2 regions of the Paenibacillus sp. J22R98 genome follow, and region 1 is predicted to be linked to the other one. Evidence: riboswitches for the same ligand, from Rfam matches in the RefSeq annotation. Region 1 holds a riboswitch; the other holds the start of a gene.

Region 1 (5,310 bases):
GCGATCTGGAGCGCACTGTCTTTCAAGCTAATATCTTCACGAGGGAAGGACCAGTTGAGAATGGTGACCGGACCGGTCAGCATGCCTTTTACCGGTTTGACGGTTAAGCTCTTCGCATAAGCCGAGTACTCAACAGTCATTGGTTTGGAGCGGCTAATATCTCCCCAGACGATCGGAGGTTTTACGCATCTTGTACCGTAGGACTGCACCCAAGCATTCTCTGTGAAAATAAAGCCGTCCAAGCTCTCGCCGAAGTATTCGACCATATCGTTGCGCTCATATTCGCCATGTACCAGTACGTCCAAGCCAATTTCTTCTTGAAGGGCAATGCATTCCGCAATTTTATCGAAATTGAACTGTTTGTATTGCTCCTCGGTAATGGCACCTTTCTTGAAGGAGAACCGGTTTGCTCTAACTTCGGCTGTCTGCGGGAACGATCCGATCGTCGTTGTCGGAAGCGGCGGCAGCTTGAACTTACTATTCTGAAGCGCTTCGCGTTCTGTGAAGGCCGGCAGTCTCGTGAAGTCTGCATCCGTTAGCGTTGACGTTCTTGCTTGTACAGCCTCGTTACTTGCGAAACGGGTGTCGTTGAAGAGCTCTTCGTTTTGCAGGTAAAGGTCGGAGGCATACGGATTCGCGTGTTTCAAGATCGTTTTAAGGTCCGCAAATTCCTGAAGCTTCTCCTCCGCGAATGAGAAGTAGCGTTTGTTATTGACTGACAACTTTGTTTCGTTCTGCAAGGAATAAGGGACATGTAGAAGCGAACAAGAGGAGCTAAGCACCAGCTGCTTCGCTAGCCCGTTCAACTCTTGCACGATTGCCAGCGTGTTTTTGTAGTTGTTTTTCCAAATATTCTTACCGTTAACGACACCGGCGAACAGGACTTTATCAGCCGAGAATCCGTTTTGGCGCACGAGCTCGAGCGATTGTTTCCCTTCGACAAAATCGATTCCGATGCCATCGAATGGGAGAGCTTGAAGTGCTTGATAACAATCTCGCACGTCGCCGAAGTACGTTTGAACAAGAACTTTAACATTGCCTTTAGCGGATAGAATTTGGGTATACAGCTTTGTGAAGAGAGCAAGATCCTCTTGCGTCAGATCTGTCACAAGCGCAGGCTCATCCACTTGAACCCACTCGGCCCCCAGCTCATTTAGCTTATTCAGTACGTCAGCGTAAGCCGCAGCTGTTTCTTGAATGAAGTCGTTCGCTTGCTTGACGCCGGTATATTTGGCAAGCTTGAGCAACGTGAAGGCACCGATCAATACCGGTTTCGTTGCGATATGGAGCTGTTTAGCCTCTAAGAACTCATCGAACAGCTTCGTGCCCGCCAGTTGAATACTTGTGGAATCATCGACGATGGGAACCATGTAGTGATAGTTTGTGTTGAACCATTTTTTCATGGCCAGCGCTTTAACGTCACCTTGTGCCCCTTGATAACCTCTTGCCATAGCAAAATAAGTTTCTAATGGGCTGAGTCCCAGTTCTTGGTAGCAATCCGGAATGATGTTGAACAAGCAAGCCGTATCGAGCAGGCCGTCATAGAAAGAGAAGTCGTTAGACGGAATGAAGTCAATACCGTGCACTTGCTGTCTTTTCCAGTGGTTGGCTCTAAGTTCGACGCCTGTCTGATGAAGCTCATGAATTGTAAGATCGCCTTTGAAATATTTTTCGGATGCGAATTTAAGTTCTCGTAATGATCCGACTCTAGGATAGCCAATAAGTGATGTTTGCAATGTGAATCTCTCCCTGCACTGTGTGATGAGCTCATTATAGAGCGGGGAGTGCGCTATCGGAAAACACTTAAATACTATGCCAGGGTATAGCTTTTTACTATGGGGCGGTTCGCTAGCGATCCAATAGATGATAGACAAAAGCATCATTATTCTATAGTATGAATAGCAATCGAATAGAACGAGTCAAGGTGCACGCTTAGTTGATAAGCGCTGCTTAATAGGGAAGTCCGGTGAAAATCCGGCGCGGTCCCGCCACTGTAAATGAAGAGCCGATCTAGGATTTGCCACTGGCCCACAAGCCGGGAAGGTATAGAGAAGCGTTGACGCATAGCCAGGAGACCTGCCTTGATTTGATTTCACAGACTCTACGGAAGATGGAGGCGGTGCTTTTTTTTGTTGTCCTTATTTATAGATGACGCCGGCTGCCCTTGATTCTTAACGAATCTGGGGCTTTTTTGTTTGGCATTTCGCAGGCTGCTGTGGACCAAAAGTTGAGGAGTGAGCGTGTGAAAGGCAAGATGTGTAATCGTATTATCTCTATCTGCCTGACGGTATTGCTGTTATTTGCTGCTTTGCCTCTGGCGGCGAATGCGGCTAACGATCCGATCGGCGCCGTTCCTAGTAGCATCAAGGAAACGAGCTTGAAGCATGTAGACCGTGTAGTCGAGGAAACGGCCGAATACATGCTGACTGTGGTAAAAGATCCACAGGTGGGCTCCGTTGGCGGCGAGTGGGCCATTATCGGGCTCGCACGGTCCGGCTACAAAGTACCGCAAAGCTATTATGACAATTATTATAGCCATGTCGTACAAGCTGTTACGGCAACCAAAGGTAATCTTAGCGATAAGAAATATACCGAGTATTCTCGTATCATTCTGGCACTCAGGGCAATCGGCGCAGATCCTGCGAATGTTGCCGGCTACAATTTGCTCATGCCTTTAGGCGATTTTGACAAGACGATCTGGCAAGGGATTAACGGTCCGATATTTGCACTTCTCGCGCTGGATAGCGGCAATTACGAGATTCCCTTCAACGAAGCAGCAAGTACGCACGCGACCAGAGGGATGTATATTGATGAAATTCTGTCGCGGCAATTGGAGGATGGGGGGTTCGCGCTCACCGGAACGACTGCTGACCCTGACATAACGGGCATGGCCATCCAAGCTTTAGCTAAGTATCTGAATCAACCTGACGTAAAGGCTGCAACGGAGATGGCGGTTCAAACCCTTTCCCGCATCCAAGAAGACTACGGCGGTTATGCAAGTCTAGGCGTGAGAAATGCTGAGAGCACCGTGCAAGTGCTCATGGCGCTATGTGAACTCGGGATTCCGATCGATGATAGTCGATTCGTCAAGAACGGTAAAACCATTCTGGATCAATTGTTGACTTACTATACGAAGGGACAAGGATTCGGGCACACAGCAGACGGAAGTGGAGTAACGGGGATGTCGACAGAACAGGCACTGTACGGACTCGTTAATTATCAGAGAGCAGCAGCGGGTAAGCCAAGTTTGTACAGAATGAGTGATGTTGTTCCGTTACTGTCCTCCGATCATCAGGCTGGTGTTGGGTTGCCGAATAAACATAAAGATATTACACCCATGCCAGTCGTTGATCCCGGAAAAACCTTTTCCGATATCCGTACACACGCGAACAAGACTGCGATCGAAGCACTTGCTTCCAGAGGTATTGTTAATGGCGTTAATGATTCTGCATTTGCGCCGAATCAAACGATGACACGAGCAGAATTCGCCGGACTTGTGACAAAAGGTCTGGGTCTCGCACCGAAAGCGACGCAGGTTTTCAAGGATGTCCCGGTTACAAGCTGGTATGCCGGTGCTGTAGGCACAGCTTACAAGTACGGCATTGTGAACGGAACGTCAATTGGTCTCTTCTCGCCGAGTCGTACAATATCCAAGCAGGAAGCTGCTGTAATGATCGCGAACGCGGCCAAGTTATGCGGAATGGATATATCACTTAGCGTTTCGGAAACGAGAGATATGTTGGCCCAATTCGGCGATTACCCGAAAGTGGCGGAGTGGGCGAGATCTGCGCTGGCATTCAGCTTCCGCGAAAACATTCTGTCTCAGAATGTACTCACCATAGAACCAACCGTTGCTGTGAAAAGGGCTGATATCGCAGAAATGCTGTACCGCATGCTCATTGCTGCAAAACTGCTTTAAAGAGATAGAAGGATAGAACGATTGATTGATTGATTAATAGAGACTAAGAAAGTAGGCGAGACCATGCGTTCCAAACTGTTGAAGTCATTAGCTATTATCGTTACATCCATGATGCTGGTATTGTCAATCACTGCCGGCCTCGGTCCGGTAAAGTCCGCGCGAGCTGCGGCAGCGTTCGATCTCGAAGCCACAATTGAAGCTGCATCGAGTTATTTCCAGAGTGACGCAACGGGAGTCGGTACCGATTGGGGGGCGATCGGATTGACAAAGGCGGGTAAAAAGATACCCGATACCTTCGTTCAATCTTTAGTTAATCGCGTTAAATATAGCCAAGGTGAATTCGATCGCGTTACTGAATTAGAACGCACGATTATGGTGTTAACGGCTGCTGGACAAGATGCAACAGATATCTCGGGCATTGATTTAATTGAGAAACTTTATAATAGTGACAATATGACAAACCAAGGCATTAATGGTCCAATATTCGGATTGATTGCGCTGGATACTGGACACTACCAGATACCAACAACAGCGAAGTGGACCAGAGAAGCTCTAGTCGACGTCATTGCCTCTCGTCAAAATGAGGATGGGGGATTCTCGCTCAGCGTCGGCAGCAATAGCGATCCGGATCTAACAGCGATGGCATTAATCGGCCTTGCACCCTACGCAGACAATGCAACTGTAGTGAGTATGGATTTGCTTGCAGATCTTACAAACTGGCTTTCCGCGAATCAATCGCCTCAAGGCGGGTATGTCGTTACTTATGGAAAAGGTATGCCTTGGGAAAGCACCGTCGATTCCAGCGAGAGTGTATCGCAGGCGATTATCGGCTTGACTGCCCACGGCATCGATCCAACCGGCCCAGACTATATGAAGAATGGAATTACGCTGCTCGACAAGCTCATGCAATTCCGAATGGAAGATGGTACGTTCACGCATACGGCAGATATGCCAGTATCGAATGGAATGGCCACGGAACAAGCACTGCAAGCGCTCGATGCTTATAAGCTATTCTTAGAAGGACATGGTGAGCGGTTATACGATTTCAGCGGCACACTGCCTGGTCTTGAGCCCATTGCCGCTGCGCCTGTGAAGATCCGTGTGGAAGGGCCGGAGCGAAATCAATCGTTCTCCGAAGGGACGGTAACTGCAGCTACCCCTCTAGAGGCGTTAAAATCATTGTCGGACGCGAGCGGACTTGAACTGAAGATCTCATCGAATTGGGGCATGCTCGCACTAGAAATCGAACAGATTGCGTACGACCATTATAATGGCGACTACGGCAGTTGGGATTTCGCGATCCATCGCGGCAATGAATGGTTGACATCGTCGGACGGTGCAATCGATCAACTTCAATTGAAACCTTCGGATAACCTTCTGTTCTATTACAA
Region 2 (5,310 bases), on a different contig from region 1:
ATAAACAGATCGGGTTTATCGCCTTCGCGATGAACATTACAGCCGCGGTTATCCAGCCAATGGTCGGCATGTACGCGGATAAGCGCCCGCGGCCTTATATATTGCCGATCGGAGTGTGCTTTACGCTGGTGGGCGTTGTTGCGCTCGCATTAGCTCCTGAGTATGCGTATATTGTGCTTGCGGTTATGATGATTGGTATCGGGTCGGCTATCTTTCATCCCGAATCTTCGCGCGTAGCCTATATGGCTGCAGGCGGTCAAAGAGGGCTGGCACAATCGATCTTCCAGGTTGGCGGCAATATTGGCGGTGCGCTTGGACCGATTATGAGTGCCGCGATCTTCGTGCCGCTCGGACAAATCAGCGTCTTGTGGTTCTCCATCGCGGCAATCGCAGCCATTCTGATTCAGAGCTATGTCGCGCGTTGGTACAGGGATAATGCACCGCAATTACGTCCCGCAGGAGCCAAGTCGAAAGCGGCATCGAGCGTGAAGAAAGCTGCTGCCTCGAGAATTGGATTATCGCAAAAACAAATTACGTGGGCCATCGTTATCCTTGTTTTTCTGGTGGTATCGAAGCATATTTATATGTCCAGCTTGAGCAGCTATTATAGCTTTTATCTCATGGATACGTTCGGGGTTTCCGTGCAGCATGCGCAGTTATTTCTATTTGCATTTCTGGCCGCAGCTGCGGCAGGGACATTCTTTGGCGGACCGCTTGCCGACCGCTACGGCCGGAAAAATATCATTTGGTTCTCGATTCTGGGTACGGCGCCGTTCTCACTCCTGCTGCCGTATTGCGACTTATTTTGGACCTGTGTGATGTGTATCTGTGCGGGCTTCGTGCTGTCATCGGCGTTCTCCATCATTGTCGTGTTCGCGCAGGAGCTGCTGCCCGGCAAAGTGGGTCTCGTGTCCGGATTGTTCTTCGGGCTGGCGTTTGGTATCGGTGGCTTGGGGTCGGCCGTTCTTGGCTGGATTGCCGATGCTACGAGCATCGAATATATGATGAAGCTATGCGCGTACTTGCCGCTGCTCGGCATTCTCGCGATCTTCCTGCCGAAGGACGAGAAGCTGCATGCCTAATGGCATTACGTCGACATACTGATTACAGGGAGGAGGGCGCCTATTGCGGCGTCCTTTTCGCTAATTTCGTAAGGGGCAGCTACATATTCCGCATGCGTATGGGCATTGTAATGGGAGCAAATTTCTTAGTATCCGGTTAAAATCCGACATTTGTTGGTACTCCTCCCTCGGAAGCCTTATGATGAGACAAGGTGAATGAGACTATACTTTCGTCCATAATCATTCTCGAGTGGTGACACAGAAAGCAGGTTTACACGGAATGGCAGACAATAAACGACAACAGTTTCGTTTCAGCGAAGCACCGATATGGGAGCTGCAGCGCAACTATTATGAAGAAGAAGGCATGAAGGCTTGGAACAATGACCAAGTCCCGCAATATATATCGAGTAATCCGATGATGGCTACTTCTTACGCGGAGATGATATTCGGTTTTCTTCAAGACCGGGCCGGCACAGGGGATCTTACTGAACCGGTTACGATCATTGAACTAGGTGCGGGTGCGGGTCGCCTCGCATTTCACACCCTGCATAAACTGTGCGAGCTGCGCGATTATGCCGGTATTGAGCTGCCGCCTTTCCGGTACGTGATGACCGACCTGGCAGCGAAGAACGTACTGGCTTGGCAGAACCATCCCGCTATGCAGCCGTTCATTCAAGAGGGCGTGCTGGACTTCGCAAGGTTTGACGCGGTACAGGATACTGAGGTGCATCTGGCTGTAGCGCAAACTACGATACGTCCGGGTGACCTGAAGCAGCCGCTGCTGATCGTCGCGAATTATTTCTTCGATGTCATCCCGCAAGAGTTGATTTATGTCAGCGATGGCGAGGTCTATGAGTGCGATATCAGTGTCGAGTTTCCGGATAATCTCAAAGAGCTTACAACGTCAGAAACCATCAAACATATGAAGCTGAATTACGTGAATCGCCCGGCTCCGGAGTACCAAGCAGAAACGTACCCGTATCACGATCTGATCCGGATGTACGTGAAGGAGCTTGATGATTCATATATCCTGTTCCCGGTAGCCGGTCTGACCTGCTTGGATCGGCTCCAACGGCTGTCACAGGCAGGGTTTCTGCTGATCACGGCGGATAAAGGCGATCACCGGCTGGAGCACTGGGACCTTGCGGAGCCGCCGGAATTCTTTCATCACGGCAGCTTCTCGTTAACGGCAAACTATCATGCGATTCAACATGTGCTGGAGCAGCGAGGCGCATTGTCGCTCTTTACGAAGGAGCATCATTATAACGCGATTAATGTCGGCTGTATTCTCATGCTGGAATCGCCAACGCGGTATGCCAATACGAGATTGGCTTTTCGGCGGTTTGTTGATCGCTTTGGACCGGACGAGTTCTTCAGCTTGAAGGAGTGGGTCGATCCGCATTTGGGCACGATGGGGCTGCAGCAAATTTTGGCTTTCTGGCGGCTCGGCGGATACGACGCGGAGTTCTTTATCCAGAGCACGAAACGGATTTCGGCTCTGCTGCCTGAGGCAGGCGAAGAAGAACTGATGGATATTCAAAATGGCATACACATCATGTGGTCGTCATTCTATGTGATGGAGCAGCGTTATGATTTGGCGCTTGATGCCGGGTTGTTGCTGTTCGAGATGGAGTTCTACGATGACGCGAAGGAGTTCCTGAGCTTATCGATTGAGACCGATGAAGAGGAGTCTGTCCCGACTGTCTTATTCTGTCTGGCTATATGCAGCTATGAACTGGGAGATAAGGAAGCGGCGATGACCTACTTGCGCGAGGCGCTCGTTCTGGAGCCGGAGCATGAGGATGCCTTGGCGCTGTTGCAAGCTCTGACAGCAGAAGAGTAAGTCGAGTTGAAAGTAGAAGGGCAGCCCTTGCGGTTGCCCTTTTGTTTGGCTTGATGGACAAAAGCATGGATCTTCTATAGTATGAATAGCAATTGAATAGAACAATCAAGGTGCACGCTTAGTAGATAGGCGCTGCTTAATAGGGAAGTCCGGTGAGAATCCGGCGCGGTCCCGCCACTGTAAATGAAGAGCTGATCTAGGATTTGCCACTGGCCCCCACGAGCCGGGAAGGTATAGAGAAGCGTTGACGCATAGCCAGGAGACCTGCCTTGATTGGATTTCACAGACTCTACGGATGATGGAGGCGGTGCTTTTTTGTTGTCTTTATTTGTAGTTGACGACGCCGGCTGCCCCTTGATTCTTATGAATCAGGGGCTTTTTGTTGTTCCGAACAGAGAAGGAGACGCATGGACATGAAGTCAATCAGGACTAAATTTATAGCGGCAGCCATCGTTGCAGTCGTCCTCATTATTGCTTTTTATAGCAGGGGGCCTACTTCCACCAAGACGAGTGAGTCTAATACCGTGCAAACAGCGGCGGAAGTGACGGATCAGACTACGGAGGAGTCGCCCGTGCTTGCACCGCCGGCATCTACCGCCGAATCCGAGCCTGCAACAGGACCTTCTGCGAACCTGTCAGAGCCAGCTTCGACAGGGGGGAAGCCGCCCGCGATCTCCGAAGAGACCGCACAAGAATCGGAGGAGCCGGCTGCTTCCGAGGAAGGAATAGAAACGTCGCCTAAGACCGAACAATCGGTGAAGCCTTCTAAGCCAAACACCTCCTCAACCGCATCCCAGGCGAAGCCGTCTACGCCTGCAAAAGGAACAGCCAAACCTCCTTCAACGGACACGAAGGCTCCTGCAATAAAGCCGGATGCAGGGAAGGATCCGTATTTGACCGACCCCGTCACGGAAGGGAAGCCGGCACCGGTCGAGCCGCAGGAAGCTGAAGTTTCCGATAAGGTGATGACAGCTTATCTCTCCGTGAACTGTGCCGCGATATTGGATCATATGGATCAATTGGATGACGAGAAGGTGGAGCTTGTACCGAAGGACGGTGTGATTTTCAAGTCGCAGAAAGTGACTTTCTATGAAGGGGAGTCCGTCTTTAACGTGCTGCAGCGTGAAATGAGGAAGAACAAGATACCGATGGAATTCGAGAATGCCCCGATGTACAACTCCGCTTATATCGAAGGGATCAATAACCTGTACGAATTCGACTGCGGGGAGTTATCGGGGTGGATGTATAAGGTGAATGAGTGGTTCCCGAATTATGGCGCAAGCCGGTATCAGTTGAAGCAGGGCGACGTAATCGAGTGGGTGTATACATGCGATTTGGGTCGCGATGTAGGCGATCAATATGATACATCCGGCGGTGGAAAGCCATGAAGGACGCCTTCTCCAGCTATCATCCGATCGTCAATTTTCTGTACTTTGTACTAGTCATCCTGTTTGCTATGGTGTTCATGCATCCGGCCTGCTTAGCGATCTCTCTGATCTTCGCGATCGCGTACTCCCTCAACCTGAATGGCCGCAAGGCGATCCGTTTTCAACTCTTGTATATGCTGCCCATGCTGCTGGTTACAGCCTTCATCAATCCCGCTTTCAATCACGAGGGAGTTACGATCTTAACGTATTTGCATAGCGGCAATCCCTTGACGCTGGAATCGATTACTTACGGCATTGCAGCCGCCGCGATGTTCGTAACGGTCATTAGCTGGTTCTCGTGTTATAACGCGGTCATGACCTCGGATAAGTTTATCTACCTCTTCGGCACTGTGATTCCGGTCCTGTCGCTCATTTTCTCGATGGTGCTGCGTTTCGTTCCAAAGTTTAAGGCGCAGCTTGCCGTGGTGTCTCATGCTCAGAAATGTATCGGCAGGGATGCGACTAACGGCGGCTTCTTCATAAGAGTCAAGCACGGCTTTCGAATTCTGTCGATCATGGTGACCTGGATGCTGGAGAACGCCATCGAAACCTCAGACTCCATGAAGAGCAGAGGCTATGGCTTAAAGGGAAGAACCGCCTTCTCCCTCTTTTTGTTTAACCGCCGTGACCGAATCGCGGTGAGCGGCATCGCAGCGCTAGGAGTATATTTGATCGCCGGTGGAATGGCAAAAGGACTGTACTTTAGGTACTTTCCTTCTATGCGCGGCGTCGATTTGTCGGCGTTCAGCTTAAGCTTATTTCTGGCCTACGCCGTATTATGCGCAGTGCCAATGATGATTAATAGCTGGGAGGACAGGAAATGGAAGCTTTCGCAATCCGACATTTAACGTTCGCTTACCCCGGCTCGGAGAAGAAAGCCTTAGACGAATTATCGTTAACGATCCGGCAAGGTGAGTTTGTGCTGATCTGCGGACAATCCGGCTGCGGCAAATCCACACTGCTCCGTCATTTGAAAACC

What was found. Region 1 has a riboswitch for cobalamin ahead of AC50Y3_RS16160 (S-layer homology domain-containing protein). Riboswitches for the same ligand answer to the same signal wherever they lie in the genome.
Region 2: linked by a shared signal. The riboswitch ahead of AC50Y3_RS15100 (DUF4430 domain-containing protein) and the one ahead of AC50Y3_RS16160 (S-layer homology domain-containing protein) in region 1 are both predicted to bind cobalamin.

What each region holds. Positions count from the first base shown of each region.
Region 1 covers NZ_JBXENW010000005.1:139,290-144,599, reverse strand. The annotation lists gene metE (5-methyltetrahydropteroyltriglutamate--homocysteine S-methyltransferase) at 1-1,736, opposite strand, end outside; cobalamin riboswitch at 1,906-2,098, shown strand; gene AC50Y3_RS16160 (S-layer homology domain-containing protein) at 2,243-3,919, shown strand; gene AC50Y3_RS16155 (S-layer homology domain-containing protein) at 3,983-5,310, shown strand, end outside.
Region 2 covers NZ_JBXENW010000004.1:402,150-407,459, reverse strand. The annotation lists gene AC50Y3_RS15110 (MFS transporter) at 1-1,082, shown strand, start outside; gene AC50Y3_RS15105 (tetratricopeptide repeat protein) at 1,342-2,904, shown strand; cobalamin riboswitch at 2,996-3,190, shown strand; gene AC50Y3_RS15100 (DUF4430 domain-containing protein) at 3,318-4,292, shown strand; gene AC50Y3_RS15095 (energy-coupling factor transporter transmembrane component T) at 4,289-5,179, shown strand; gene AC50Y3_RS15090 (ATP-binding cassette domain-containing protein) at 5,152-5,310, shown strand, end outside.